Linked DNA regions of Endozoicomonas sp. GU-1. The protein of the gene in region 1 interacts with the protein of each later gene in a pairwise test. Links are inferred from orthologs where the notes say so. Each region holds a gene or a part of one and is shown in the gene's direction. Other genes may lie near its edges. The genes, in order: dnaQ, dnaE and holA.

Region 1 (10,223 bases):
CAGGTGATGGCTGATCCCCATTACTGGCCAGTGTTACCGGGAAGCCTGGATCTTGTTCTGTTGCAACACACGCTGGAAATTGTGGACAGCCCGCATCGTTTGCTCAGTGAGGCGGCGAATACCATTATACCGGACGGCAAGCTGATAATTATTGGCTTCAACCCTTACAGCATGACCAATATTGCCCGGTGGTGTGTACCAGCTCAGCGTCGTCTTCTCAGGGATGCGCACTTTATTTCGCCGTCACGGTTGAAAGACTGGCTTGCCCTGCTCAATTTCAATGTGGAAAGAATCGTTCATGGTGGCTATGTTCAACCGCTGAAACGTTTCTTTACCGGTTTGCGTGGTGATCTGATTGAACAAAGGCTGGAACAACTTCAGCTGCCGGTCGGTGGTTTTTATATGATGATTGCCACCCGGGAAACCCCCGGGCTGACCCCGGTAAGAAAGGTGTGGTCCGATGTGCGCAGGCGTTTTGTCGGTCAGCCATTGACCCGCCCCAGTGCTGGTAGAAGCAGTTCCGTGAAAGTAAACAAAGACTGGAGTTCTCTTGAGTCAGACAGTTGAAATTTTTACCGATGGTGCCTGTAAAGGAAACCCCGGGCCCGGTGGCTGGGGTGTGTTGCTCCGCTACGGTACTGTAGAGAAAGAGCTCTTTGGCGGTGAACCCGAAACCACCAATAATCGGATGGAGCTTATGGCAGCGATAGAAGGGCTCAAGGCTCTGAAACGGCCCTGCTCAATAATTCTTACTACCGACTCCCAGTATGTCCGTAAAGGCATCACCGAATGGATGACCGGCTGGAAACGGAAAAACTGGAAAACAGCGGCGGGCCAGCCAGTGAAAAATCAGGATCTCTGGCAGCTGCTGGACCAACAGAATCAACGACACGATATCGATTGGCGATGGATCAAAGGCCATGCCGGTCATCGGGAAAATGAAATTGCTGACCGGCTGGCCTGTAAGGGTGCGGAAGCTTTCAAAAAGTAGACAGCCTCCTGGCCAATATTTGAGAACCGTTAACTATGCGACAGATCATTCTTGATACAGAAACCACCGGTATTGACCCTAAACAAGGGCACCGGGTTATTGAAATAGGCTGCGTGGAGATGATTGACCGAAAACTCACCGGTAACCATTACCATGTCTATATCAACCCGCAGCGGGTGGTAGAGCAGGAAGCCATCGAAGTTCACGGCATTACCAATGAGTTTCTGGCCGATAAGCCGGTGTTCAGCACCATTGCTGATGAATTTCTCGAGTTTATCCGTGGAGCTGAGCTGGTTATTCATAATGCAGCGTTTGATGTTGGTTTTATCAACCACGAGTTTTCCCTGTTACGCCGGGGTTTCCCCAATGTAGAAGGCTGTTGTGGTGTGCTTGATACTCTGGCCCTTGCCAGAAAAAAACATCCGGGCCAGAAAAATAACCTGGATGCTTTATGTAAGCGCTACTTCATTGATAACTCTTCCCGAACCCTGCATGGCGCGTTGCTGGACTCTGAGATTCTGGCAGAAGTCTACCTTGCCATGACCGGCGGGCAGACGGCTCTTTCCCTGGGCAGCAATGAGGATGGTGCTGGTGGTTCGGAAGAGGGCAGTACTATCCGGCGACTGGCTGCTGGCAGGCCTGCGCTGCGAGTCATCTCTGTCAGTGATACTGAGTTGAAAAACCATCAAAACAAGTTGGAACAGATTCAAAAACAGTCGGGTAACTGCCTGTGGCTTGCTAACGATTAGTTCATCATTTTAATGTGTCTTCAGGGTATGGAAAGGAATCAAGGAGTTTGCTTTGCCACTGGATCATGATCTTACCGATGTGATGGATGTGAACTATTCACCTTTGCAAGGCCTGCAACCTGAACTGATTGGCCAGTGCTGGCTGGTACTGTTTGAAGGGCAGGTTGTTTTAAATGACGAAAGCACCGGAGAAAACTTCCTCTGGTACAGTCTCGACAAGTTTCAGCTGGCCATCAAGCAACAGGGGATAGTCACCGGCTATCTTCATGGCAAGGCAGCAGGGATTGTTGAACTCTCAAGTCTCACTGTTGAAACAGGTACTATTAGCATCAGGTCCTTACTGTCTGGGTCAGACTCAACGGTTTACAGTTTCCTTAGCCATGGCCTGCAGATCCTGACTTCACGCAGGGAGCATGCCTTTTGTGGCTGTTGTGGTCATCAGATGCAGGAAAAAGTCGGAGAGTGGGCAATGGCTTGTGCCCAATGTGAGCACCATGCCTATCCGAGGATTTCTCCCTGTGTCATTGTCCTGGTGACCCGGGGGGATGAAATGCTTCTGGTTCGACATCATCGCCATGGTAAAGCGTCAACCATGCATACGCTGGTGGCCGGTTTTGTCGAGCCCGGGGAGAGCGCTGAAGAGGCTGTGCATCGTGAGGTACTGGAGGAAACAGGCCTCACGCTGGGCAAACTCCATTACTGTTTCAGTCAGAGCTGGCCTTTTCCCCATTCATTGATGATGGGGTTTCATGGGGAGTACAAAAGTGGTGAACTTGTCCTAGAAGAAAAGGAACTCAGCTTTGGCGGCTGGTTTCATCGGGATAATCCGCCAGAGCTGCCACCGGGATTTACTATAGCCAGAAAGCTGGTGGATTTGTTTGTTTGATATTATCCAATCATATTTAATGACTTTTAAAAATAAACCTGAAATATCTCCAACAAAGTTAATCATCAGGTGAAGCCTGTCGACCAGAAGGATCTCCGAGAATAGCGGGGGTATTTGCCTGACAAGAGTGGGTTTTCAGGCCAATTTCGATTTGTTTATCTTTACCAATTGCCGAACCTGTTACCTAAAGAGTCGAGGACCAGGCCGCCATCAGGTACCTGACCTCCCTGTGGGGTTGCAATCAGCACAAAGCCGTCGGAACAGGCGAAAACATCTCCGTTACCTCCACAGGCAGCACTGATTGAATACCAACCCTCGTCTGATATAAATGGATTGGCTCCCAGGCCAAGATTCCTTAAATCGGCGGTGTATTGATGGTTATCAAGGAAAAACTGCTCCTGTCTTCCGGCAATATCCAGCAATGCTGTCTGTCCTTCGGCACGCCGACCATTCTGGATAGCGTTTTGGTAACTTGGCACAGCAATAGAGGCCAGTATGCCAACAATAACAACGGCGATAATTAGCTCGATAAGCGTAAAGCCTGAGGCTTTTCCCATGTTATTTAACTCCTGATGTATTGCTATTGTTCTATCCAGCCACTGCGATGCATACCGACTTCATTGACAGCACCGCTGTATCCGGTATTCAAATCGATCAGGTTGCTGTCTTTACCAAGGGAGACAATAGTGGCATCACCGGGCATCCCTACAACGGAAAATAAGGAAAACCGGTCATTTATCTCTTTATCATTATCATTGTCTACGTCCCGAATCGCTGAAGCAGTGTGAATGTCCACCACATAAAAGCGACTGGAACCGATACTGGGTGTGCAGATGTTGGCCCCCGGGGCAGAGGAGGGTGCATAGGTGCTATACAGCAACTGTCCGCTGTAAACATCGCCGGTGGTGGTTGTCTTTTCCCCCGAAGCGGCAAGGTTGATATACCAGCCTTTACTACTGTCCAGTATTGACAGGCCACTAGCGGTTTGCTGATCAGTACCCTGCTGGATAAGGTTGCTGCTGGCATCGTACAAGTCGCTATGGGAAATAACGTTGGGTGGTGTTGTGCAGTCATTACAACTGCCAAAGCGGTTATAGAAAATATTGGTATCACGGATAACGTAGTAACGGTCAGTATTTGAAGTGGCCATGGGGTTGGCCCGGTTACCACTGCCCAGTACTACCGCATCATAGGCACGTCCCCGGTAAGTAGTTCTCACCAGCTCCGGTTGGTACATAAAACGACGATCGTCGAAAATATCCGGAGATGGACGTATATCTGTCTCATCTGCCCCAAGCTCTGCAAGCTTGATCATGGACCACAGGGCAGTTTCAACATCGGGAGCATTGGCATCAGGATAAGCCTTACCGATATCGATTCTGAAAACATTGCCACCGGTATCTGCAAAGTAGACCCGGTCTGTAAGGCCATCACCATTACTGTCCATGGGTGCGGGGGATGCCACCACACTCCATTTCAGATCACTGCTTTCGTACTGTATCGGGTTTGCTGTATCAATGGCGTCAGGGGCAGTAAACGATTGGATTAATGACCCTGACGAAGCGTCAACGAAGAACAGGCCCCGGCCATTTTGTGAATATTTCCTGACTTTATGAGAGTCACCCGCTGCATCGATAAAATCTTCACCCTGGCGATCATCATCATTGGTTGAGTCATAACCGGCACCAAAGGCAAGAGCATATTTATAGTTGATTGAGCTGGTCGTTACCTCGCCTTCGGTGGTCGTCACCAACTCCCGATGGCCCGGCAAAATAACAGGTACCGGTGTTGACCAGCTTTGGCCAAGCTCGGTAAATCCGGGCATGGTATGGTCAATCCGCCAAAGCAGGGTAGGAGTGCCATCCGGATTGGAAACGTCAACGGCATAGTAACTGCTGCCACCCCGGCGCATGCCGAAATAGAGGATCATTCGATCACCATCGGTATGCTTGATATTGCCGTCTTTGTTATAGTCAAGGCGGATCACGCTTATCTGGCCATCAAGCCCGTAGGGGTGGCCTGCATCATCGCGGTTTTCATAGAGCTTTGCTGTGATACCGGCGGTTTCTCCGGCAAAGAATGACCAGTTCTCAACCACGTTATTCCCCTGGTCCTCAATAAAATGCAGGACGCCATAGTTGGTGCCAAAAGCCAGTCGTATATCGGGTTTATTTTCACTGTATTCGGTGCCGTCGCCATCAGTGTCACCATAATTCAGAGTTACTGGTCTTGAATGCAGAATATCCCCCAGAACCCAATCCAGCGTATTGCCACTGCTGTCCAGTCCTTTGATCCAGTTAATCAGATCTGTAGCGGTGAAGCTCTCATTACCGCCAAGATTGAAACGGCTCGTATCAATATTATCCAGTGAGCCAATTGACTCCTGATTTTGAGCATTAACCAAATTGGTATAAAACGTCCCCCTTGAGTTTAGAAGGGTTGCCCCTAATCCCCCACTGGCCACATCACTGCCATCATCAACGGTTCCCCAGTACGAACTGCGGCCATCAGCGATCCGGTTGCTGCCATCATCCAGTGCCGCATCACATCGCCGATCAATCACGGTGCCTGGCACGTGATCTTTCAACTCTGTACAGGAGGGACTTGAGCCATCCTTATAGATTTTCAATTTTTTCAGATTGCCTTTCCATCGAGCGGAATCGGTTGGCAGGAACATGGCATAGTAAGCATTATCCAGCGACTCTGTTCGCTTGAATGTATTTACGGCAACTGCTGGAGAAACGAAGGTACTGGTTTGCTGGAGAATTTCCCCCAGGGCACCCTGGAATGCTGAAGCGATATCATTGACTACCACACATCCGGTGTCAGAGTCCGTATTGCTGCCAACGGTTGTATAGCAGACACCGTTTCCTTTATCCGCCGTGTCGTATAACAGTGGCTGATCGGTGGCAAAACCGATGGTGTAGGTAAATGCTTTTTGATTACCGGTGTCAATGTCACCATCAAGTCCGCCAGGGCCCGGGTTAGCAAGATATTCGGCAAGCTTTGGCAGACAATTTTCACTTGTTCCATTGTTGTTATCAGCATAATTATCGCAGCTGGTAATGGGTGTCAGCCCATCGATCAGCAGCCGGGTATCAGACTTGACTGTTGTATTTACGGTAGATTCACTACTCGGCTCCCCATCGGTTACATAGATGATGTACAGGTTTTGGCAGGGTTTAACCACAGGAACATCACCATAATCACTGGTGGTTTTGTATTGGCTTCCCAGAATTTGTTCGACACTGGTATCGCGGCTATTGGTCAGTTGTGCCCGATATAATTCCCGACCCATAAAAAAGTTAAGCACTTCGTAGTAGGCACCACAAAGAGGCGTTCCACCTTCCGGGTTAATAGAATTCAGGTCGTTTAGAATATTGCTGCTATCCGGACTTATTCGATGTCTGATATAGCCCCCCCGGCCTCTATTATCGCCATTCAGAAAAGCAGCCAGGCCAAAGTCAACTTCGGGGTTATTATTGATAAGATCGGTAATTGCGTTAACTGCCAGGTTGATTCGGGTACCAGAAGGTTGGAACTCGGTCTGATTGTACCAGTTAAGGTAATTACCAGGGCAGGTTGCACCAACAACTGTTCCGAAAAAATAAACTGGCGTACATGGGCTACCATCAACTAGTAATTCGTAATTCCAATAAATGGTGTAGCTGTTATTGGACGACCGGTCGCCACCATAAGTAATTGATGGGTTGTAGGGGCGTTTGGGAATGGATGGGGCATTATTGTTCATGCTTCCAGATGAATCCAGCAAGATCATCACCTGGGGCCTGGCATTATTGTTAATATTGGCACCAGTAAACAGTTCCGTATCGTCAGCATGGGCAACAAGTTGACACTGTAAAAGTACAGCGATCACTACCGCAGATTTAACACCTTGTAAAATCACTTTATGCCACATTATACGACCACATTTGTTATTCATGTTAATGCTGAAACCAGAACTTCCTGATACGGTCCCTGACTGTTTCTATGGGCTTGCCGCTGTCACTGTACTGCCAACCTTGACACTCCGGTCCCCGGTTGCTGACCCACCCTGTTCACCCAACATCACTTTATAGGTGTTCATGGCCAGGGAGGTCGCTATGCCTGACTGTGCACTGTTCGTTTGAATCTGGTAAAACTCAACGCTGTACTTACCAACGCCACTGGCATTCTCGCTGCGGGGTAACGTCTGGCTGGAAGCCTGATAGTGAATGCTGGGGCTGGGCGCTGTATTGTTGGTGCCACAGGTATGTGCCACTTGCTGTGCCTGGTCCATGGTATCGTCAGGGTCGTATGGGTTATAGGGAGCCTGGTCCGCCCCACAGATGCCCCGGTCAAAACTGTCCATGCCCATAATCGCAATCTGGTTGAGCGTTGCCTGTGCCTGGTTGAACGTAATCAGCTTTATTTCCGCATTGGCGATCATGCGCGGTGACCGGCTGGACTGGTTAACCAGTGTGACAGCAATAGTGGTCAGCATCATTAGAAACAACAGGGAAACCATCAGAATCATACCGCCCTGTTTTGCTTTGAACTGTGTCATCCCCGGTCACCGATAGGTCTGGTTGTAGAGAAAGATGGTGGTACTGGCTAAACGACGATTGCGGTTATCGCCATTGGGCTGAACAGTAATGTCGCCCATCTGGTAGGTGCGAAAATCTTCAAAGCCATTGATTTGATCGGTAGTGGCCAGCAGGTAAAGTTTGATGCTTTGTACGTCATTCCATTGTTGTTCTGTCCAGTTATTAGTGTTGGCTGGTGTTCCCTGATAGCGGTTTACCTGACCATCGCCATTATCATCAATGCCCAGAAATACCCGCATGGCTTCGATATTGTTGGCCAGTGTGGTTTCAACCAGGGCGTCATTGACAAGACGGGTCAGCCTCAGCTGATTATCCCGAAGATAAAACAGGCTGAACTGATATTCCCGAATCTCCTGGTCAGCGGAAATTAATGGCGCATTGGCAGAACGGAAAAGGTGGCCTTCCTGAGTATTGGCGACCAGGTAGTTAGTGTCTGCCACTGGATTGGTCACCACTTCGCCAATTGCTCCCCGGAACAGCAGCCAGTCAGAAGGCAGGCCATCATTGGCGGTATAATCTCCGGGCTGCCCGGCAGCGCAGCCGAAAATATCGTTACTGGCCCGTCCGGCCATAAATGCGGGGGAAGGGGTCAGGGCTGCAGCGATGCCAGTGCAATCATCGCTAACCGCCAGGCCATTTTGATTGATGCTCTCTGGCGGCAAGCCATTGATATAACCTGCAGAGCGAAGGTCGCGGGAGATGATGGCCAGTGCTGTGCGGGCATTATCATTGAGAGTAATCATGGCACTGCTGTCACGCTGGGCGGTAAAGGTGTTGAGATAGAGAACGGCCACACCAGCCAGCAGAAATAGCGAAAGGGTGACAGCGACCATCAGTTCAACCAGGGTAAACCCCTGTTGTCTTTATCACTGGCAATGGCCCGCGGGTTTTTTATCATGACTTTGCTCACATCCATGTACTGCACCTAACCGATGGTGGTTTGTATCATCATGACCCGACGAAGATCATTATCCACTGTGGAGCGATAGCCTGCATCTGCGTCTCCGCAGGTAACCGCTGCCCTGGTATCGGGGCGGGTAAATTTCCCCGCCAGACAATCGTCAGGGTCACGTCGGTATTATTGATGTTGATGCATGCTCTTGGTGAAATGAGACCACCCGCGCCTGTGTTTGCAGCAGTTTGCACCTCATTACCAAAGAGAGCCGCCCCCCATTGCCAGAGGTCAAAGGCGGCTGTTTGCGCGGGTGTACAGTTAGAATTCGCCCCGTCGCACAGGGTTGCTGGCAGGGCTGGTGCGGCAGCAATATCGCCGTTGTAGCTGGCCAGCCCGGAATTATTGGCATTAATACGGGCTAACAGATCCTCAGCCAGTTGTAAGGCAATGGATCGTTGTTGTACTTCAACGATATTCTTTCGGGACTCAACCACCAGACCGGCAATGCCTAACAATCCCACTGATATGATGATCATGGCCACCAGCACTTCAATCATGGTAAAGCCGTTATTTCTGTTCATCACTTGTTTCCTGGGCATTGCCGGTATCTGTCTCAAGCTGTTCCTGAACCTTTCCAGTTATCAATAGTGATGTAGCGCCACCACCATCAATACTCAATGTTGCAGTATGAGAAGCTTTGGCATCATTGATAACAACATTGGCTCCGGTGAAAAGCCCCCGTGCATCAAAACTGAACTGTGCGGCAGTCGAATTGATTGCGGTACCGGAAAGGGGAGGGAGTTGCAGTATGGTGGCACCATTGGCGGTCACCCTGCCATTGTTGCCTGCCCAGCCATTATCCGGTGAGATAATAACATCAGTACCACGGGTGATCGCTTCTGAGCGAGCAAATGCCAGGATACTCTGTATCTCTTCGGCGTGGCTGCGGACTCGGTTATTGGCAATACTCTCGGTAAGGGAGGGGTAGGCAATAGACGACAGAATACTTAGAACGGTCAGGGTGATGATCAATTCTACCAAAGTAAAGCCAGCAGAATTTTCAGGTATGAACTCTCTTATCTTTTCATCCATTTTTTTCATCGATGGTGCTGATGGCGTTATTGTTATTATTAAAAGTCAGTGATTGTATATCTTTTCTCACCTGATTTCTCACGTCATTCGAGATAAGCGGTAGCTATTTTTGGATAAATGGCAATGAATTTCCCGATATGAGAGGGTTTCGACAATAAAAAAAGCCAGCTCTGAAGTTATCCAGGGCTGGCTTTTTGGGATGATCTATCAGGGGACAGCTTTTTTTCACAAACAGTTAACAGATAGTCGTCTATTAGTTAGGGAAATAGGCACCAAGCTTGGTAGCCAGCATCATGTTTCCTTCAGCACGCAACTTACCCATCATAAATGCCTGCATGCCATCAATTTCTCCGGACATCACACCAGACATGGTTTCACTGTCCATAATCAGTGTTACGCTTGGGTCGTCATGGGTGCCAGCAACGATATCCAGAGCCCCATCTTTAATGATCAGGTGGTAGGCATCAGCATCTTCGATATCAAACTGGAAAATCTCATCGACGCCTGCAGCTGCATCGGTATTAAAGCGGCTTTTCATGGACTCAATGATTTCGGCAGGAGTGCTCATATTTTCTTTATCCTTCTTCTTAACATTAAGCATTTCTGGTTAGACAAAACCGATGTTATGAGTATTTACCGAATGTGTCAATGAAATTCAAACGCTTGTATGAATCTCTGACAGTAACAATTTCCGGCACCCATCACTTTTTTATAGTCCCCGCCAATGATAAATCAGTTATCATATAGGCCATTTTGATATTGGAACTCACAAGCCTTTCTAAGGAGGTCCCTTTGGAGTATCTGGCAGACTTTATTTTGTTTTTGGCCAAAACGTTTACCCTGATTGGTGGTGTGGTGATTTTAGTGGCTCTGGTGACAGCTATAAGCCAGAAAGCCAGAAAAATGCACAAGGGACATCTTGAGATTACTCGTCTTAATGAACACTACGAGCACCTTCAGGCGGATTTGAAACATGCCTTGCTGGATAAGGCTGAGCTGAAAAAAGAAGCCAAAGAGCAGAAGG
Region 2 (11,416 bases), 470 kb from region 1 along the record:
GGGAAAGCCACTCTCTGAAGCAGCTCAATCTGCACCACGGGAAAATGGCAAAACAGAGGCTGCCACTATCTGTGCAAACGATACCCTGCCTCTTGATAATCAGGCAGAACTACCCGCCAAAACGACTCATTATCTGGATGTTGATACCGCTTATGAACACAGAGCGTTACGTCAGTTGGTGATGAGAAAGATTTTTGCCTCTCGTGAAAGTCCCGGGATGTATCGCCTGGAGGTCTTTGATGTGGCTTTGAATAATCAGGGTAATGTTGAACTACGAAGTTTTAGCCCCGGGGCGCACGGTCTTGAGCTGGTGTTTCCCGCCACTCTGCCTGATGGAGAAGTAACCCTGGGCAGAGAGCAGAGTCTGGGTGTTCATTGCCTGCGGGTACACAAGGATAAGTATTTTTACCTGCCAGGTCTGAACCCGGATGAAACTATCCGGGCTTTGCGAATAAAACCGTCTCTGGATTACCGGTTGATAAAAGACAGGTATACAGGCCTTCACATGGTGCTTTTTTCAAATGTCGGGGATGATCAGGAAGTAACAGTTAATTACGTTGTAGAAAAAAGAGTGACAGAAAGTTCGTGTGAAAAAACATCGGTCGACACGTTGGATTTATTGCAGCAATCTGGCGACGCGAGGTTAGACTGCACTGTTTCTGAACCCATGAAATTACAATTAACTGAATTCTTTAACGGCTTCGCAGCAGCTGATATGGCAGAGAATCAAAAGGAACAGATTCGTTGTATTCAGTCGGCAAAGATCCTGAAAGATCGTATTGCTGCAATAGCAGAGTACTGCAAAAATTTTAAGGGCTCAGAGAAATATGAAAGTGGCGAAGGTTTTTTTCGCTTTCTGCTGTGGCGTCAACAGGGCAAGTGTCAACACAGAACGCCCATATTTGTGGCGCTCTGCCGCTATTTTGGAATTCCTGCACGCGCAGTAAGCGGTAATTACCACCTATATCCGGAGTATTCACTGGATGGCGGAATGAGCTGGAAGTCAGAGGATCTCGGAGGCGCTCCTGCACAGGTAAAACGAATCGAACCTGGCTTTCAGCCTTTCCGGCAGGGAAGTGGTTCCAGCACCGAGTCAAGAATATTAAGGCGTTTCTGGAAAGTGCTGATCCAGAGCAACTGCAGCGCCTTGCCAAAGCTTATGGTCGGAGTGTCGAAGATCTGCACAAAGCTCTTGAGGCAGGCTGTGCATTACCAAATAAAACGCCAGGTACCAGCGAGGTGGTAAGAAGGCTATGGGAAGGCAAAGACTTAACCGGTTTTTCTCTGGGAGTCTCAATCCTGGTAAAGAAAGAGACACTGAACTTTGAGGAATATCGGTTGATTGGCAAGGTGCTTTGTAGGCATACCGATACCTACTATAAACCGATGTCTGAGGCGGTGATTCAAATATTGTCCAGCAGTAGTGAAGATCAGGTGACCGGACTGCTCAAGGCGCTCTACTCAAAAACGATTGTTCACAACCGTTCTGGAGATCATGACGATTGGCTGGGTTCAATGGTGGATATACTGACAGAGAGTAATTTAGCCCACCCCCCAGTCATTCATTTTGCCGTTGAAGCATTCAAGGCGGGTTGGCTAAGACCCCCGCAAAGTTACCCTAGCCATATTATTCCAGCTGGTAAGTATCATGACCTGATGGTACGTCTGGAAACTGTCAAGGAATTGAAGGCTCAGACCGTCAGTTACCTGGAACATTGGTATAAAGCATTGCTGACTCCGTTGGGGAATAGCCAGAATTGGCTGAGTCTTTACGATTGGGAACTGAAAGGAAACGATCATTTTTTCGTAACCCAAAGCTTTAATGGGGTTTCGCCATTCCTGGAAGAAAAAATCGACTGTTCGTTTTTACAGTTGTCCTGGACGAACAACCCTGAGGGCATTCCGGACATTGAGCGAATGTTGGTGCGAAAACCCGCTTTTCCACAATTTAACGCCAGTAAGACTGGCATTCGCCCGGTTATTATACTGGGTAAGCCTGAGTGGGCCTACACAGTTATCGCGGATGAAGTAGAAGCCCATTATTCATCAGAACCATGGCAGGTTATGGAAAAAAACTTCAGATTTAATCTGACAAATGATCAATATCACGCTGAAGTTTCTAAAGTATCCGGAAAACATACTAATAAAACTCACAGGACTGTTCGTCTGCCAGCGAAGCGAGAAGGTAGTCGAGATCAAAAAGAGTCTGAAGAGATTAATAAAAAAACCAAGGAAATCTGGGCCAGGTACATGCCAATTATAAATTCCCTCCGTGTGTCTGGTAATGACCGTTCAAGTGTCCCTGAAACTGTCGTTAAACAGGCTATTTACCAGGCATTCATTTATTACCTGTATCATATGACAAAAACCAGGGGCAGTCGTTTAACTTATTGTTTTCTGGAGGCCTATGTCGGACGCAGATATTCCAACAGATATGGTGCCCATGAGGTATCCTCACCGGAAGAGCTGTATGCCATGATGATTAAAACACAGAATAATTCTGCTCTTGAAAGATCTGTTAAGGCCCGTTATCTGAGGCAGGCACACAACTCGGGCAATGCGCTGGTGCTTAAATCTGAGGAATTAACCACCATTGCCAGGGAATTCCTGAATACGGTAAATTTTAAGTCGATTTATGAGTCACTGCTAAATGCTCGGGATCCTGTCGGATTTAAGCGCCCGTAGTGAGGATTGCGAAAAATTGAGGATAAGTAACTGCTCAAAATTTGGTGGAAAGTCCCATTTCAAGACACCCAGATCAAAACTCAGTGAGCTGGATTCAGGTATAATCCTGAACCATGAATCCGTCAAAAACCACATCGCTCCTGTTTTTTCAGCTCGTGCCTTATTCCGTGCTGGATAGCAGCATAGACCATCAGACACAGTGTCATCACCATTAACAAAGCATTCAGCCTGCACAAAGTATTCGAAGTGATCCATCCGGCGATGGCCGTCCCTTGCCCGAATAGCAGGGTTTACCGGTAACCTCAGGCTCAGTTGCACTCTGGCAGCGTTTCGATTGTTTCTGCCACAAGGTAAAAGCCTCCAATGCATCATCCCTGCACAGAAAAACCTTTTTACCCAGTTTTTCCAGATCACGGGCCTCTTTCAGTGACTGCTTCTGCATCTTTCGGGTCAGTGTTTTCTGTTCAACCAGCCTGCACTTTTTGTTGAGAAACAAGAACCATCGTTGTTTAACATCTCCATAGCAGGAAGGCACTTCAGCAGAGTAATAATCTTCATAGCCTTCAACCGGTTCCAATGACATGGCTGGCGCTTTGCCGACCAGCTCCTTAATCTATATAGCCGGGCTGAAAGAGGCAACTGGGAGAATTTTCAGCTGTGTTACTTGAGTTATTTACGCTTCCAGTTGAACTACTTGTTCAATGTCTGATCCAACTCCTGAAATAACATTGACCAGACCAAGGGGGGAGTTATGGAGTCAATTAGCGGGCATTCCGGATTCTTCTACCAGCGATTTGATGGATCTGATTCTGCCATTTCTGAAGTAAACTGTGACAATCCCTACAATGAGCCCACACCGTTGGCGGCTTGCAGGGTCGGCGATCTCAATGTCCTGAAAAGGGAACTGCAAAAGGACCCCGCTGTCGTTTGCAAAGATTACCGCTGCGCAAAAACCGAAGATATGGTTTCCTTGCTGTTTGTTGCAGTTACTGAAAGGCACGTTGATCTGGTCCAGCTGCTGATCAGCAAAAATGCTGATGTTAACTATGTCACTCAAGTTGGTTGGACGCCGCTCAGTTATGCTGCGAAGGAAGGGCATATTGAAGTGGTCCGGATGCTGCTCAATAATGGGGCTGATATTAACCTGGCCTCCTTGGACGGATCCACGCCGATCAGTTATGCAGCGGAAGAAGGGCATGTTGAGGTGGTTCGGCTGCTGATCAACAAAAGGGCTGATGTTAACCTGGCTACTTCAGACGGATTCACGCCGCTCAGTTTTGCAGCGGATAAAGGGTATGTTGAGGTGGTTCAACTGCTGCTCGACCACGAGGCCAAGGTCAATTTGGCGACGAACAAGGGCACTACGCCGCTCTCTTTTGCTGCACAAGAAGGGCATGTTGAGGTGGCCCGGCAACTGATTGAAAAGGGTGCTGATGTTGATCAGGCTACTATAAAAAAGGCCACGCCACTCTATTTTGCTGCCAAGCTGGGTAACAATAAGATGGTTGAACTGTTATTAGCCAATGGTGCAGATCCAAACAAAAAAGCGGAAAGATTTCGACTGTGGTTTTTTCCGATCACCAGGTCACCTCGTGCCGCTGCCCGACGTTATCATGGAAATAAAGAAACGGTGGAAATGATAAGGGCAGCCAAAGCCCTGAAAAAAAGAAACATTGTTCGATCCAGTGAATACTCACCACTGCTTGCTGGTCAATTTCCATCTTTTGGTTCCATTCGACAAGATCTATAGCGCCAGAATAATAAGTGCAGATCAACGACAGCACGCTTTAAAGGAACATTGTTGCCTGAAGGGGCAGGCCTTTGGGTGGCCCGCTGGTCACGCCGGATGCGGTGGTTGAGGACTATGAACGCGGTAGTTGGTTGCAATAAAGCAATATTTTTTATTGGTGTATTTATCAGAGGATTCATTATCATTACCGGATTGCCATTCAGGACTTCCTTCTTCCATGACAGCACGATTTATCCACTTACGGGTGCACACCGAATTTTCCCTCAGCGACGGGCTGGTGCGAATAAAACCGTTGATCAGCGCGATTTCCGGCTCTGGCATACCGGCGGTGGCGGTGACCGACCAGTCCAATCTCTGTGCGCTGGTGAAGTTTTATTCGGGGGCCATGGGCGCAGGCATCAAGCCCATTTGTGGCGCTGACCTCTGGGTGGAAAATCCGGCGGACAAGTATGCACCGTCCCGTCTGGTGTTGCTGTGTATGGATGAGCAGGGTTATCACAATCTGACCGAGCTGATCTCCCGGGCGTTTATGGAAAATCAACACCATGAAAAGGCGCTGGTGAAACGGGAGTGGATCATGGCCCTGTCAGAAGGGCTGATTGCGCTCTCCGGTGCCAGGGAAGGTGAGATTGGCCGGGCACTGTTATCGGGCAAAAAGTCGCTGGCAGGTGAGTTATTGCAGGAGTGGATGGGAGCGTTTCCTGATCGCTTCTACCTGGAACTTCACCGTACCAACCGGGCAGGGGATGAAGAGTGCGTTCATGGTTCCGTGGCTCTGGCGGCAGAGTTCAACTGTCCGGTGGTGGCCACCAATGATGTGATGTTTATGACCCGGGATGATTTCGAAGCCCATGAGTCCAGGGTCTGCATCGGCGAAAGTGTGGTTCTGGATGATCCCCGCCGGGAACATCGCTACAGTGAAGAGCAGTACCTGAAGTCTGAACAGGAGATGGCTGAACTCTTTGCGGATATTCCTGAAGCACTGGCCAACTCCGTTGCCATTGCCCAGCGCTGTTCTATTAATGTCAAACTGGGTGAGTACTTTCTGCCGGAATATCCCGTGCCAGAAGGTAAAACCATGGATCAGTTTTTCCGTGAATTTTCCCATGATGGCCTGACTGAGCGCCTTTCGTTTCTGTTTGATACGTCGGCACCGGACTTTCCGGAAACCGAAAAAATCTACCGGGACCGACTGGACTTTGAGCTGAACACCATTTTGCAGATGGGGTTCCCGGGGTACTTCCTGATCGTTATGGACTTTATCCAGTGGTCTAAAAATAACGATATTCCCGTTGGCCCCGGACGTGGTTCCGGTGCCGGGTCACTGGTGGCCTATGCCCAGAAAATCACCGATCTGGACCCGATCAAATACGACCTGCTGTTTGAGCGATTCCTGAACCCTGAGCGGGTGTCGATGCCCGACTTTGACGTTGACTTCTGCATGGAAGGCCGGGACCGGGTGATTGATTATGTGGCCCGTACCTATGGACGCAATGCGGTTTCCCAGATCATCACCTTCGGTACCATGGCGGCCAAGGCGGTGGTGCGGGATGTGGCCCGGGTTCAGGGTAAGTCCTATGGTCTGGCGGATCGTCTTTCCAAAATGATCCCCTTTGAAATCGGCATGACGCTCGGTAAGGCCTATGAACAGGAGGAAGCCATTCGGGAGTTTCTGGAGTCCGATGAAGAGGCGGCGGAAATCTGGGAGATGGCGCTCAAGCTGGAAGGGGTCACGCGCAATGTCGGTAAGCACGCCGGTGGTGTGGTGATTGCCCCCACCAAGTTGACGGACTTTGCACCGCTTTACTGTGATGAGCACGGTAAAGGGGTGGTCACCCAGTATGACAAGAATGATGTGGAATACGCAGGTCTGGTGAAGTTCGACTTCCTGGGCCTACGCACGCTGACCATTATTGACTGGGCCCTGAAACTGATTAACCCCCGTCGGGCGCAGCGGGGTGAAGAGCCTTTGGCCATTGAAGCCATCGATCTTGAAGATAAAAGCGCCTACGACATGCTGAAGCGGGCGGAAACGACGGCGGTCTTCCAGCTGGAATCCCGTGGGATGAAAGATCTGATCAAACGTCTCCAGCCCGACTGCTTTGAAGATATTATCGCTTTGGTGGCCCTGTTCCGTCCGGGTCCGCTGCAGTCCGGGATGGTGGACAACTTTATTAACCGTAAGCATGGCCGGGAGGAACTCTCGTTCCCGGATGCCCAGTATCAGCACGAGTGGCTTCAGCCTATTTTGCAGCCCACTTACGGCATTATCCTGTATCAGGAACAGGTGATGCAGATTGCCCAGGTGCTGGCCGGTTACACCCTGGGCGGTGCGGATATGCTGCGCCGGGCCATGGGTAAGAAAAAGCCGGAGGAGATGGCCAAGCAGCGGGCGGTGTTTGAAGAGGGCGCTATCAGCCAGGGCGTTGATGGTGAGCTGGCCATGAAGATCTTCGATCTGGTGGAGAAGTTTGCGGGCTATGGCTTTAACAAATCCCACTCGGCGGCCTACGCCCTGGTTTCCTACCAGACGCTGTGGTTGAAGGCTCACTATCCATCGGAATTTATGGCGGCGGTCATGAGCTCCGATATGCAGAATACCGATAAGGTGGTGACCTTTATCGAAGAGTGTCGGGATATGGGCCTGACCGTGCTGCCGCCCAGCGTGAACATTGGCGAATATATGTTCGGTGTAAACGACGATGGGCATATTATCTATGGGCTGGGGGCCATCAAGGGCGTGGGTGAAGGCCCGATTGAGGCGATTGTCCGGGCTCGTAAAGAGGGTGGTCCATTCAAGGACCTGTTTGACTTCTGTGAGCGGGTGGATGCCAAAAGCATCAACAAGCGGGTGCTGGAGGCATTGATCAAATCCGGGGCGCTAGACCTGCTTGGGCCAGTTCCACAAAAGCCGAAACAGTTGAATTTCAACCGTGCCGTGCTGGAAGCGAGCCAGCTTGAGGCGATCAAGGCGGCGGACCAGGCGGCGAAAAGCCTGGATTCTGGTCATATGGATATGTTTGGTGCCCTGGTGCCCGCCGGAGAAGAGGCTGTTTACGACACTTATCTGAAAACCAGCGAATGGACGGACAAGGCTCGTTTGGGTGGCGAGAAGGATACCCTGGGGCTCTATCTGACCGGTCACCCTATTGATGAATACGAAAGTGAAATCCGGCACTTTATCCGCAACCGTATTAAAGACCTGCAGCCTGCCCGGGGCGATAGCCAGAATATTGCCGGGCTGGTGGTGGATATGCGGGTGATGAAAAACAAGAAGGGGGACAAAATGGCGTTTGTTACCCTGGATGACCGCACCGGCCGGATTGAAGTGTCGGTGTTTGCCGATGTGTTTGGGGAGTATCAACACCTGCTCCATAAAGACGCGGTGCTGGTAGTGGAAGGGGAAGTCACCTTTGATGATTATTCCGGTAGCCTGAAAGTCCGCTCGAAAAAAGTGATGAAAGTGGTGGATGCCCGCAGCCATTATGCCCGTCGTCTGGTTCTTGAGGTTTCCCATGAACAGATTGATGGTCATTTTGAACGAAAATTGTCGTCCATGTTGGGTGGGCAGCCGGGTCGGCTGCCGGTCAGGATTGATTACCAACGGGACGATGCCCGTGCCAGCCTGATGCTGGGGGAGCAATGGCTGGTCAGCCCCAGTGATGAATTGGTGCTGGAACTTCGGCAGTGGCTGGGCAAAAATGCTGCTAACGTTGAGTATGCCTGAGCAAGTGCTTGGGAATTGAGGTATGAAACGGAAGCTGTGGGTCTTGTGCAGTTTCCCTTTTTCGATGGAATAGTAAAATCAACTTTCTTAGAACTTTCATTGGCGTATGAGGTCTGACTTTTCGATCAGGTAAACTCACCGGTTTTCCTGGTTGCAGACTGCACCGGGCTTAAGGACTGCCTGAATGCAAATGGTCATGTACTTGGTGAAATTTTTATGAGAGGAATTTTTATGACTCCTGTTAAAGCTTGCTCACCGATGTTGCCGAAAGAAGCCAACCAAGAGGCTACAAAAACAGCCGATCAGGGAAAGTTTAACGATCGCTCCACTACCGTTGTTAGCAGGGCTCCCGCCTCGATAACACAGGATCCTGGTTCCACTTCTGGTGGCAATACGGCTGAATTTCAAAAAAGGACAATTGCCAAAATACGGGCAGAGACGGATATTCTGTCAGCCAAAAATGATCAGCTATGCCCCGATACCATCAAAGAGAAGACAGTCCCGGCTGATCTGATATTTCGGAAAATGGAAAAACCAATAATCGAGAACCCTGAATCAACGCCTGTCCCACCGGTAGCCTACTTCCGGCGTGCAGATGGGACATTGGGCGAGGTGGATTTCACGGAACTCGGAAATACCCTGAAAGAGGTTACCGGTGCGTTTGTTTTCAAAAAATATCATGCCGGTGAATATCATCTGAATTGGGGAAGAAGTTTTTCCGGGTTGTATGACCCTTATTCAATCCATGCGGGTCAACTTGATAATGGCAGGTTTTTCCTTCATGCATTGAAGCCTGAGCTTTGTGATCGGCTATTTACACTGGATACCGCTCGCCAGCAAATCCGTTACCTGGGGGATGATGATTTCACACCCGGGCCCGGGGAGCATGATGACCATTTCTCCCTCTATTGCGGAACCACCTATGGCGAGGCAATGGCAGCTTTTGAGCTGGCTTGCAAGGGCACCGACATAGCCAATTGCATCAGGCCACTGCTGGGATGGTCTGACGCTGTTGGCGCAAAGATGGGGCATCAACCGAAAGTCCCGGGTTTTCAGGCAGAAGCCATGGAAATGCCACAGGTAGTCCCAGACCCATATTGGGAGAAGATGGCGGAGTGGGATATGTCTTTATTCTGATGCGACTGGGCTAACTGCCGCCCTGCCTGTCCCGATGCCCGTTGTAACTTCCGGGCATTGCGGGTCGGCTGGCTACCGGGGGGGGATATTGTGGTCGCAAAATGTACCCACGGTGAAGGTTCCTCCTTTATTGTCCACTACAGGCAGTGGTTCCGGCTTTTCAAAAGGGGACATCCCATTCTCGTATTGCTTTTCTGCAGACTTCCAGGTCGACCAGCTGTTGAACTGTTTACAGGTAATTACGCTTTTTAACTCGACTTTACGGCGGTGTTTACGTATTTTGATCCCTATTTACTCTCCGGCCATGATAAGTGGACTTCATGAACCCGAATTACCTGGACTTTGAACAGCCAATTGCTGAACTGGAAGCCAAGATAGAAGAGCTTAGGCTGGTCAGCAGCGATGCAGAGCTGAATATTACTGAAGAGATTGCCACACTGCAGGATAAGTGCCGCAGTCTGACGGATGCCATTTTCAGCAACCTTTCTTCCTGGCAGGTGGCCCAGCTGGCCCGGCACCCCAGAAGGCCCTACACGCTGGACTATATTCGCCATATTTTCACCGAGTTTGATGAACTCCATGGCGATCGCCATTTTGCTGATGACCCCTCCATTGTGGGTGGCATGGCCCGACTGGATGGTCGACCGGTGATGGTGATTGGTCATCAGAAGGGGCGTGAGATCGAAGAAAAAGTTCGCCGGAATTTCGGTATGCCCAAACCGGAAGGTTACCGTAAAGCCTGTCGGCTGATGGAAATGGCGGAACGTTTCAAGATGCCCATCCTGACCTTTATTGATACACCGGGCGCATACCCCGGTATTGGTGCCGAGGAACGTGGGCAGAGTGAGGCGATTGCCTACAACCTGGCGGTGATGTCCCGCTTGAAAGTGCCTGTGATTTCCACGGTGATCGGTGAGGGTGGTTCCGGTGGTGCCTTGGCCATTGGGGTTTGTGATCATCTGGTGATGATGGGGTATTCAACTTACTCTGTTATTTCCCCTGAGGGTTGTGCCTCCATTCTCTGGAAAAAAGCCGAGTACGCTTCTACCGCCGCAGAGGCCATGGGGGTAACTGCCGGGCGTTTACAGGAGCTGGGCCTGGTGGATACCCTGGTGGCAGAGCCATTGGGTGGTGCACACCGGGATCCTGAAGCAGCGGCTGCCAGTTTGCAAGCAACACTGGTGGATCAGCTGAACATGCTTTCGGCACTGGACAGCGATACCCTGCTGGAAAATCGTTACCAGAAAATCAGGGATTTTGGGGCGCTTTGATTGCGAAAACGATGGCAAAAACCAGCGCAGAGATCACTTCCTGTCACCCGCTCAGCCCTGAGTGGGTGCTTGATCAACTATCTTCAAGCCTGCAGATACCGGTCTCTGAATGTCCTGTAACGGTGGCATTCAGTGGCGGTGTTGACTCCACCGTTTTACTCCATTTGCTGGCCTGCCTGCGTGATCAGGGAGATATCGCTGATGTGTGTGCTGTTCATGTTCATCATGGTTTGAGCCGTTACGCTGATCAGTGGGCTGAGCACTGTCACTCGGTATGTGAACAGTGGCAGATACCGCTGACCATCGCCAGAGTTTCTCTGGAAAATGACGGCTATGGTCTGGAGCAGGCGGCCAGGGATGCGCGATACCAGGTATTTATCAATGCCGTGGAAGAGGGCGGCTGTCTGTTGCAGGGGCATCATCGGGATGATCAGGCAGAGACGGTTCTGCTCAGGTTATTCCGCGGGACCGGTGTTGATGGTGTTCAGGGATTCCCGAACAAAGGTCCCTGGGTAATGGGCTGTTGTTACGGCCCTTACTGAATGTGGCCCGAGCATCCATTGAAGATTATGCCCGGACAAATAACCTCCGATTTATTGAAGATGACAGTAATACGGATGAACGCTTCTCCCGCAACTTTCTCCGTCAGCGACTGATTCCCATGGTGGAAGAGCGCTGGCCGGGTGCGTCGGAACGATTGGTCGAATTTGTGCGGGATGTGGCGCAGATGAATCAAACCGTGCAGCAGCAAACAATCGAACAGTTGGCCCTGTGTATTGATTATCGCCCGCAATGGCTGCTTGACCGGCAACCGCTGATGAATCTGGCAACGCTGCAATCCCTTGA
Region 3 (10,339 bases), 4.2 Mb from region 1 along the record:
ATTGGCCGCAATACCGTGACTTCCGGTATTGAAGGTGCCTGGACCACCAACCCGACCCAGTGGGATAACGGCTACTTCCACCTGCTGTTCAAATACGACTGGGAACTGAAGAAGAGCCCGGCCGGTGCCTGGCAATATGAGCCCATTAACATTGCCGAAGAAGACAAGCCAGTGGATGTGGAAGACACATCCATCCGCTACAACCCCATCATGACCGATGCGGATATGGCGCTGAAGGTGGATCCGGAATATCGCAAGATCTCCGAACGCTTCCGTGATGACCACGCCTACTTCTCCGATGTGTTGCCCGTGCCTGGTTCAAGCTGACCCACCGGGATATGGGACCACAAACCCGTTACATCGGCCCGGACGCACCACAGGAAGCACTGATCTGGCAAGACCCGGTACCTGCTGGCAAGACCGATTACGATGTGGCTGCGCTCAAGGCCAGAATTGCCGCCAGCGGCCTGAGCAACAGCGATATGATCACTACGGCCTGGGACAGCGCCCGTACGTTCCGTGGCTCCGATAAGCGCGGTGGTGCCAACGGTGCCCGTATCCGTTTCGATTTCCAGAAGGATTGGGAAGGCAACGAACCCAAACGCCTGGACAAAGTACTCTCGGTACTGGAACCGATTGCCGCTGAAACCGGTGCCAGCCTGGCAGACGTGATTGTTCTGGCCGGGAATGTCGCTCTGGAAGCCTCTATCAAGGCCGCTGGCTTTGACGTTAAGGTGCCTTTCGCTGCGGGCCGTGGTGATGCCACGCTGGAGCAGACGGATGTCAAGTCCTTCGAAGTGCTTGAGCCTCTGCACGATGGCTTCCGCAACTGGCTGAAGCGGGATTACGCCGTGGCAGCGGAAGAGATGCTGCTGGACCGTGCTCAATTAATGGGACTCACCGCCCACGAAATGACCGCACTGATCGGCGGTATGCGGGTTCTGGGCACTAACCATGGTGGCAGCAAACACGGGGTCTTCACCGATCGCGAAGGTCAGCTGACCACAGACTTCTTCGTTAACCTGGTGGATATGAACTACACATGGAAACCGACCGCTGATGGTCTCTATGAGATCCGCGATCGCAAGACCGATACCGTGAAGTGGACCGCTACCCGTGTTGACCTGGTATTTGGTTCCAACTCAATTCTGCGAGCTTACGCAGAAGTGTACGCCCAGGATGATAATCAGGAAAAATTCGTTCGTGACTTTGTCGCCGCCTGGACCAAGGTGATGAATGCTGATCGCTTTGACCTGGCTTAATCGCAACACCGGCTAAAACCCGATAAACACGCCGCATTCATTGCGGCGTGTTTGACCCGGATGCCTGGACCATGAGCGTACTGAAAAATATACAGAATGAAGAGCTGGATTATGAATAACCATTCATTCTCCTGGCCATACAAATACTGACCAGGCAATGGCTCTGCTTCATTGATAAGGGATTCTTAAAAAAATATCAACAAAGCACTAGATCAACGCAAGGTGGCAAAGTAAGGGTGAGACAGTGCTTCAGTGGGGGATAACCGGTCCGCAGGGTCCAGTTCCGTTAATGACAAGAATAGGTCAGCAGCTTCCTGACCTTCTTTTTCCAAAAGCTCCTCCCATGTCTGTCTTCTCAATGATTTTATTGCTTTCACAGCCTCATTAAAGGGCATGTCATCACCTACTGGCATTACCGAGTAACCCAGACGCATTTCCGCGAACGTACAACCCAGGGACCAAGAGTCGGCCCTGTCATTCTTCTGATCATCCAGTCTATATAGTTTTTCCGGTGGCTTATACCAGGAGGTTCCACTAAGGACCTGAACACTTCCGCCAAGTGGTTCTGCTAACACGAAATCACAGATTTTTACCTTGCCTTCATCATTAATCAAAATATTTGCAGGCTTTATGTCATGATGCTGATAACCGGCCTGGAATAGCGTACTGACCCCATTAACCACCTGAAAAAAAGCCTCTTTCAGCTCTACACCTTTGAAACGAACACCCTCTTTTAACGACTCACGTAAATCCTTACCTCCGTACTCTAAAAGGGCGTATTTTTTATTTGATCTTCCTCGACTCAGGGCAATGAGGTTGACAATATTCTCTGAGTTCCCGCCTGTTCTTGCGACTGCACGCTGAATTTTTATCAATTGTGCACATTCCAGTCTGCGCTCATCATCATCAGCCACTATTTTAAGGGCAAGGTTCTGACTGGTATACCTGTGAACCATAAGAATCACAACACCAAATTCTCCCGTGCCTAACTTCCTGCTCTTATACAAATCTTTTTGGGGTACGATCGGATAGTTGTACTCTGGATCGATGGTGGCACCTGTAAAAGTAATCGGTGCTGCTGGTTGCAGGTTATCAATCTCAAAGGAGAGCGCGTTTCGTTGCACAAGAGGTGTTGGGGCTTTCCCTGTTAGCGTCTCACCTTTTTTTGGGCTGACGTAAAATTGCCCTGCCACCTTAGCCACAGATTGCCCAGCAAAGTCATCTTTCCTTGGCTTAGGATTTTTTGGTGGATGAGGCTGCAAGGGAGGCCTCATGCCACCTTCAATTTTTCGAGGCATGTCTCTTTGGCTCCAGAATCCAATAAATAAGAACAATATTCTTATTTTTCTTTGTATAAAAAAGCGGCATATCAGTAGCAGGCTTGAATATAAATGTCCTGATTGCCACTGAATTTATGCTGACTTCCATCAGTAAGCGGCCCACAATCGCAATAATTTTCTTTTTTCTGCCTACCGCCGTCATGGTAGAATTACAGGTCGAATTTGGACACTTGAAGCATCATTGCTGGAGCGATCATGACCTACCCCTTTCGTTCAGTGAGCACGCTGACTTTGCTGCTGTTAACCAGCCTGTTAACGGCCTGTGGCTTCCATCTGAGAGGCGCAATGAGTACTGCCAGTGAAGTCAGCCAACTGTCCATCACCGGCAATGATCCTGTCTATATACGCTCCCTCTCCAGAGCCATGGAACGCAGTGGCATCAATATCAGCGAGGTGGCTCCATGGCGCATCAACATCATCCGCGTTGAACGTGACACCGACCAGCAGACCGTTGCCAGTGCCGGCTATTTTGAGCAGAGAATTACCATGCAGGTGGTCTATCAGTTACAAACCGCCTCTGGCCTGCCTCTGGGCGCTCCGGTTCAGTTAACCCGTGAACGCTACATCACCCTGAGCCAGGATGCGCCGAATGCGGCGGAATCCGAACAAGGAGTTATCCTTTCTGAGCTACAGCAGGAGCTGGTTGCCACAACCCTGCGCCGGATTCACAGCCTGTCTGAGGCTGAGCTGTCAGCGGCCGCTGAACAAGCCAGGGCTGCGGCGCAAGCCCAGATGGAAAGCATTGAATCCAACCGGAACCCTCTGCCTTGAAGCTTCGTATTGACCAACTGGGCGCACAGCTTAAGAAACAACTGGTACCTGTCTACATCGTCAGTGGTGATGAACCGCTTCAGGTTGCCCGGTGCTGTGATCAGATCCGCCAATATGCCAGGAACGCAGGGTTTTCCGAGCGCCATGTTTATCATATTGAAAACGGCTTTGACTGGGGGGGACTTTCTCAGCACGGCCAACAGCCTGTCGCTGTTTGCCCAGAAGCAGATTCTTGAACTGCGAATACCCAATGGCAAGCCCGGAGATGCAGGCAGTAAGGCGCTGCTGGAATACCTCAGCCACCCCTCACCGGACAATCTGCTACTGATGATCACGGATCGTCTGGACAATACCCTGCAAAAATCAAAATGGTTCAAGGCGCTGGAACAGGCCGGAGTATTTATTCCCATCTGGCCAATCGAATCCGGACAGCTACCAGGCTGGCTCGCTCAACAGCTTAAAGTGGATGGCTACCGGGCAACCCCGGATGCCCTGAGCCTGATTGCCGAGCGTGTGGAAGGGAATCTTCTGGCGGCATCCCAGGAACTGGAAAAGCTCAAGCTTCTGGCCAGGGACAAAACCATTGATGAAGCAACCGTGCGAGAAGCGGTGTCGGACAGCGCCCGATATGATGTGTTCCAACTGCTGGACAGCGCCCTGGAAGGCAATATCAAACAGTGTGTGCGCATCCTGGGCATTCTGAAAGGTGAGGGCATTGAGCCTCCGATCATTCTCTGGGCTCTGGCCAGGGAGATACGCCTGCTTAGCCATCTGAGCCGACAGCTATCCCGGGGCATGGCAAGGGATCTGGCCATTGAACAATCCGCTAAAGCGCTGGGGTTTGTGCCATTTATGCTCAAGCGCAGGTCATCACTGCTGGAAAAGGCCATTCGCCGGAGCAGCGAGCGAAACCTGCGTCAGATGCTGCTGGATACAGGAAAGATTGATCGTTGTATCAAAGGGTTAGAGAAAGGTAACGCCTGGGATAAACTGCTGACCCTGACCCTGAATCTGGCAGGTTTACCCCCCATTCCGGTCATCAACTGACTCATTCATCAATAACCTGCCCTGAACCCTGTCGGCGAACATGACATGGAACCTAATCTGGTACGAACGGTCTAAAAGTTAAAACAATGTTTAAGGGACTATGCAGTATGAACAGATCTTTTCTTGTTAAAAAGCCATCACTGGACGGCAAATTCTGGTGGGATAACAACAATATTCCCGGCTACCTGATGAATTCGGACATCGAAAAGGCGCTTGCGACCTTTCGCCGGATAAAGGAGTTTCAGTACATTGAGTTCAATCAGGGCAGGCCTACTTATGTGTTTTTGATGGAAGACGTGTGTCCGCATACCCCCTACGATAAGGTAATGGTCTCCATTACTGACCGGGGCGATATGAAATATGTCTTTGTATACAACGACCCCCGGCCAGAAGAGCGGTGGTGGATCGTTTATCAGCCCATTAATGAATCAGGTGTGCCGATTAGCACTGAACGCTGTGTCGGCTGGTTTATTGATGAGTATGCCGCGCTGGAAAAAGCCAGGGATGTCCTTGCCAAACCGGACAGAACCAGCAAAGTTAATTAAAAGACTGCTGGCAAAGCACTATACTTCGCAGCCAATACAACATCACGACACATAGAAGTAGTAGCAGGCCATGGCAAAGTGCTGCCAGCGCTACGAAAAAGAGCCACGCTGATCAACCGGCTGTGTGGCATCCTGCTGATTCTGGTGGCTCTTCGTATTCTGTGTATGTAAGTAGTTAACCAGATGGAATCCTATTTTTCTGACTCAGTGATCAGTCAAAAAGGCTCAAATCCCGAACAGCACCCTTATCGGCACTGGTGACCATACGGGCATAAGCTTTAAGCGCCGTGGAGACCCTTCTTGGCCTGGGCTTAACCGGCTGCCAGGCAGCTTTCCCCCGGGCCTCCATGGCTGCGCGTCTTACGGCCAGCTGGTCTTCGGTCAACTGGACATTAATGCTTCGGTTGGGAATATCTATCCGAATGATATCCCCATTTTCCACCAGACCAATGGCACCACCGGATGCGGCCTCAGGAGAAGCATGACCAATGGAGAGTCCGGAAGTCCCCCCCGGAAAAGCGTCCATCCGTCAGCAGCGCACAGGCCTTACCCAGCCCTTTCGATTTCAGATAACTGGTGGGGTAGAGCATTTCCTGCATACCCGGCCCACCTTTTGGTCCTTCGTAGCGAACAATCACCACCTCTCCCGGCTGCACCCGGTCTTCCAGAATAGCGTTGACCGCGTCCTCCTGACTTTCACAGATATGGGCCGGACCTTCGAAGACCAGGTTATCATCATCAACACCGGAGGTTTTGACGACACAGCCATCGGCGGCAATGTTGCCATAAAGCACTGCAAGCCCCCCCTCAGTACTGAAGGCATGTTCCAGTGAGCGAATACAGCCTGCTGCCCGGTCATCATCCAGTGTCTCCCAGCGATAATCCTGACTGAAGGCTTTTGTCGTACGAATACCGGCAGGACCAGCCTTGAAGAACGTTGTTACCGACTCATCACGGGTTTGGATAATATCCCAACGGGACAGGGCTTGACTGACGGTGGCGCTGTGCACCATGGGAATATCATTGTGCAATAATCCAGCACGATCCAGCTCACCAAGGATACCCATCACCCCACCCGCCCGGTGAACATCTTCCATATGGTATTTCGGGGTGTTGGGTGCCACTTTGCATAACTGGGGAATCCGACGGGATAACTCGTCAATATTACGCATATCGAAAGGTATGCCACCTTCCTGGGCAGCTGCCAGCAGATGCAGGATGGTATTGGTCGATCCACCCATGGCGATGTCCAGACTCATGGCATTTTCAAACGCCTTGAAACTGGCGATGGATCTGGGCAGTACACTCTCATCGTCGTGTTCATAATAACGCCGGGTGATGTCAACAATACGGCGAGCGGCTTCCAGAAACAGCTGCTCACGGTCAGCGTGAGTAGCCAGCATGGAACCATTGCCCGGCAGGGAAAGACCCAGCGCTTCCGTCAGACAATTCATGGAGTTGGCGGTAAACATCCCTGAGCAGGAACCACAGGTTGGACAGGCTGAACGCTCATACTCGGCAACGGTTTCATCATCGGCATCTGAAGCGGCGATCACCATGGCATCAACCAGGTCAAGCCCATGTTGTGACAGTTTGGTTTTACCCGCTTCCATTGGCCCACCTGACACAAAAACCACCGGAATGTTCAGGCGCATGGCCGCCATCAACATGCCCGGGGTGATTTTGTCACAGTTGGAAATACAGACCAGCGCATCGGCTGTGTGGGCATTGACCATATATTCGACGGAGTCAGCGATGATGTCCCGGCTGGGCAGGGAATAGAGCATGCCATCGTGCCCCATGGCGATGCCATCATCCACGGCAATGGTGTTGAACTCTTTCGCCACACCACCATGCTGCTCAATTTCACGGCAAACCAGTTGCCCCATGTCCTGCAAATGAACATGGCCAGGCACAAACTGGGTAAATGAGTTAGCGACAGCAATAATGGGTTTGTTGAAATCCCCATCGTTCATACCTGTTGCCCGCCATAGCGCACGGGCTCCGGCCATATTACGGCCATGGGTGGATGTTCTGGAGCGATAGGCTGGCATGAAACAGTCCCTCTACTAACGGTCAATGGCAAATGGTTTTATTCTTGCTTCTGTCTGTACACGGTAACTTTTTAGAAAGCCAATGCACTCCATTGCTGACGGGGTTTTCATCGCCATCCAATGGCGGCCAGTTAGAATATCAAAATTCAGGCGATTTGTCTGACTATGTGGCAATACCACTGGAAAAACCGGAATCGAATCCACGCTTCAAAGTCATCACAGAAAATAAGACGTAATCATTGAAAAGTGGCCATTAAAAAAACGCTCAGCCGGCAAACTGGTGCTGCCGGGCGCTGTGTTTTTCAATCATGATATCAATGGCTTCCTGGTCATAGGGCCGCAAACCGGAGAGAATCATGGTTTTCTCCCCCATCCCCACCACATCGCCATTTTCACGGTAAACAAAGTTAAGCGTTACCTTACCGCGCTTGCCATTAACGTCCAGAGTCGCGCCTGCTGCTTCCAGATGCGGGTTTACCAGGTCAACACGTGCCATTTTCAGGGTCATACTGTCGTAGATGACCAGCGGTTTGACGGTATTAATCATAACCCCATGGGATTTCATCAGCGGCACAAAGACATTAGGGAAGTTCTCACCGGAGAAAGCCACATAACTGCGCACCAGCTGCTCAATCATCAACGTATCGTGACTGCTGGCTCCGTGACGCTCAATATCCAGATACAGCTTGCCGGAAAGATCATAAATGCTCTTATGTCCTTTATCGTTGGTACAGATTTCCAGCTCAACACCGTCGGTGACCATACCATTGAAAGTGACACGCATATCGCTATACAGGCCTTCACTCAGCAGTATTTTGGCAAATAGCAGATCACCCGGAACGCAGAAGCGGGAGTTATCCACATCATGCAAAGGGTTAAAATCATTGGCAATGCGCTTCGCAAACTGGCTGGCCTGTTCGCGCGTAAAGGAAAAGCGGTTGTCTGCCAGAGAGGTACAGTATTGATCAATAAACATAGTGTTAAAGCTGAATTCCTGCCGCAGTCATCCCTTCAGTCAGACGGCACTCAATGCCGCTGGCTATCGGATGTTCAGTCATTAGTGACAAATACCCATGTAAAACAGCGAATATTCTACCCTGCTCTCGTCCACAGAACAGTAGGGACGGGAAAGCGGCTATTACTCAGAGGCATAAGAGCAATAGCCAGCACCTTACCATAAGTGGTTGACCAACCACTTTTTTTGAATATCAAGCAAGCATTGCGAAGGCCGTAGTTTCAGGAAACACATCTTAAGTGAGTAGCCCTCTGAAGCCTACCAGTAAATCGTAGCTTTTTGTTTAAAGCATCATTACCGAACTTAACGTTATTGCCGTGGTCTAAAAGTATAAAGTTCAACCGCAATTCAACCCTGACGTTAGACCCAAACCGATGGCAAACTCTTATAACCTCTCACCTCATCTACCGTTTGTCCCTCAAACCTCAAACGATCACGGGGCATTTCTGGAAGCATTAGCGTTAACTGAAGCGATAACGACTTTGAAGGCACATCTGCCAAAAGAGGGGCAAACACAGGAACCACTGGATCTACGTAACCGATCTGTCAAAGCAACTGAACATCCGGTTGTTCAGTACACGAAAGCACAACTGGAAACGAAAAAAAAGCTGTGTCATCGAGGGAACAATGCCACTTTAGAAAGAGAAAAACGATATTTTCAAACACCATCAGCAGAAACACTCTCTCATCTTCTGGACCAGTTTCAGGTTACTTATGCGAAATTCTGGGAGCTACAGGAAGTCGTGGAAGCCAGACCAGAGAGTATGCCAAAGAGCTTATTAAACATAGCGGATGATCTTGAACAGTTTGAAAATCACACTATTGATTTTTTACTGAGCTGCATGCCTTCCGATCCGGAGCAAATTCAGGATCTTTTCTTAATGGCTATTTGGTTACAGTGGACAAAAAACTCTAAACGTGAAGTAGAATCGGCCAACTATGTTTTAACCAGCAAACGGATTTTATCATTTTTCGAAAATGACAAAATGGCCAATATACCACTTGCAAAAATGAATCATAGAGTCATTTGCTGCGACCTAAAGAGTCAGAAAATGGAGCCTTTTGATGAAGACTTACTGCCCACATTTATCATCACAAGTATTACCAACTCATTAAAATACATACTTTTTTTTAGAGATACTGAAACTATAAAAGCTAATATCATTGAATTTGTTTACGACTCTGAATTATTTAAAAGAAAGCAAGACACGCAACAATTGCTTGCAAAAAGTTTAACTATCGCAGAACTGTGCGAATCAGCATTCAATTTGGTTAACAAATTGAAATGCAGTAATCTTGCTATCATTCCCGGCTCAACAGACATTCCTGATTTAAATCCGAATTCGTTATTATTCTACGTGTTTCGGTTTGGTGAAAACGGTCAGCTGGCATATAACTCACCGGACATTAGCCTGTCAGCATTGGAACAGCTCATCCGTTTCCTCCAGATCCCCGAATTCAAGAAAAAAGTATTACCTTTAATAGAGAAATTTGCATCAACAGAAATAGACCTGCCAGTTTTGAATACTATTTGTAATTTTCTGATCAATCAAGATACCTTCCACCTTATCGATATCCCCAACAAAGACAGCAGGCTCTATTTATCCGCGGTTTTGTACTACCTGAAAAACGAACCTGAAAAAGCAGCAAGTGAGCTGTTAAAATCCCGGGTCCCTGAAGCCCGATGGTTACTCAGTAAGGTGTATGAGCAAAGCAACCGATTAGAAGAAGCCATTCACCACTCCAGACTGGCCATACAACAAGGTATCAGTGCGGCCAACCTGCAACTGGCTTTGCTGCTGATCAAGAACAGCAAGAATGATCTCGGTTCAATAGAGGAAGTTATTACCCTTTTGCAGAGGGCTATAGAGCACTATGATTTTATTGATGCCAAAGACGTATCATTCTATATTCAGGGAATTATCGATGAACTGGAACTCTCCGAAACAAAACCACTCGCTCTGGAAGCGACATCTGACGAAATGACATCTGACGAAATAAAGGGATCCAGAAAACAACGACGCCGTCCAGGCTCAACCAGAAAAGAGAAAACCACAAAAATACCGGGTAAAAAAAGATTTCAGAGAAGTGTACCCAGAGACCTGAAAGATCAAAAACCAAGCCCTGGCGAAGATCAATGTTCTATCAATGCCAGCCCTGTGCGCTCTACAAGCATCGAAGAAACACCCATTCAAAGGGAAAGCATTAAATCAATCCCTCGAATCCGGCTGTCCTACATCAGCCTCTCCGTTACACAGTTATTGCACAACAGCGACTTTGAACAGGCTCGAACCGTATTAGAACA

Evidence for each region.
Region 2: the proteins of dnaQ (region 1) and dnaE interact in binary tests that used the Escherichia coli proteins (3 or more experiments, as listed by UniProt). The link is inferred for Endozoicomonas sp. GU-1 from one-to-one orthologs.
Region 3: the proteins of dnaQ (region 1) and holA interact in binary tests that used the Escherichia coli proteins (3 or more experiments, as listed by UniProt). The link is inferred for Endozoicomonas sp. GU-1 from one-to-one orthologs.

The regions. Positions count from the first base shown.
Region 1 is NZ_CP114771.1:834,954-845,176, forward strand. Bases 1-2,883 are described here. They hold dnaQ (DNA polymerase III subunit epsilon), read left to right. Parts: upstream 1-1,026; coding sequence 1,027-1,740; downstream 1,741-2,883. Other genes in these bases: O3276_RS03140 (methyltransferase domain-containing protein), read left to right, coding at 1-567; rnhA (ribonuclease HI), read left to right, coding at 551-991; nudC (NAD(+) diphosphatase), read left to right, coding at 1,793-2,626; O3276_RS03160 (type IV pilin protein), read right to left, coding at 2,788-2,883. In the rest of the region: more of O3276_RS03160, read right to left, coding at 2,884-3,183; O3276_RS03165 (pilus assembly protein), read right to left, coding at 3,207-6,545; O3276_RS03170 (pilus assembly PilX N-terminal domain-containing protein), read right to left, coding at 6,615-7,172; O3276_RS03175 (PilW family protein), read right to left, coding at 7,179-7,955; type IV pilus modification protein PilV, read right to left, coding at 8,161-8,688; O3276_RS03185 (GspH/FimT family pseudopilin), read right to left, coding at 8,675-9,208; O3276_RS03190 (SCP2 sterol-binding domain-containing protein), read right to left, coding at 9,453-9,767; protease SohB, read left to right, coding at 9,992-10,223. UniProt on the Escherichia coli protein: DNA polymerase III is a complex, multichain enzyme responsible for most of the replicative synthesis in bacteria. The epsilon subunit contain the editing function and is a proofreading 3'-5' exonuclease.
Region 2 is NZ_CP114771.1:365,421-376,836, forward strand. What follows is about bases 4,287-8,362. They hold dnaE (DNA polymerase III subunit alpha), read left to right. Parts: upstream 4,287-4,652; coding sequence 4,653-8,162; downstream 8,163-8,362. Other genes in these bases: O3276_RS01740 (ankyrin repeat domain-containing protein), read left to right, coding at 4,287-4,435. Also shown: O3276_RS01725 (transglutaminase-like domain-containing protein), read left to right, coding at 1-1,246; O3276_RS01730 (hypothetical protein), read left to right, coding at 1,240-2,685; more of O3276_RS01740, read left to right, coding at 3,437-4,286; O3276_RS01750 (hypothetical protein), read left to right, coding at 8,394-9,299; accA (acetyl-CoA carboxylase carboxyl transferase subunit alpha), read left to right, coding at 9,620-10,570; tRNA lysidine(34) synthetase TilS, read left to right, coding at 10,567-11,112; tRNA lysidine(34) synthetase TilS, read left to right, coding at 11,094-11,416. UniProt on the Escherichia coli protein: DNA polymerase III is a complex, multichain enzyme responsible for most of the replicative synthesis in bacteria. This DNA polymerase also exhibits 3' to 5' exonuclease activity. The alpha chain is the DNA polymerase catalytic subunit.
Region 3 is NZ_CP114771.1:5,050,026-5,060,364, reverse strand. Bases 2,482-5,480 are described here. They hold holA (DNA polymerase III subunit delta), read left to right. Parts: upstream 2,482-3,541; coding sequence 3,542-4,420; downstream 4,421-5,480. Other genes in these bases: O3276_RS21125 (hypothetical protein), read left to right, coding at 4,528-4,965; O3276_RS21135 (hypothetical protein), read left to right, coding at 3,370-3,609; O3276_RS21140 (LPS-assembly lipoprotein LptE), read left to right, coding at 2,798-3,373; O3276_RS21145 (protein kinase domain-containing protein), read right to left, coding at 2,482-2,560. Also shown: more of O3276_RS21145, read right to left, coding at 1,475-2,481; O3276_RS21115 (DUF3581 family protein), read right to left, coding at 7,285-7,995; O3276_RS21110 (tetratricopeptide repeat protein), read left to right, coding at 8,409-10,339. UniProt on the Escherichia coli protein: Part of the beta sliding clamp loading complex, which hydrolyzes ATP to load the beta clamp onto primed DNA to form the DNA replication pre-initiation complex.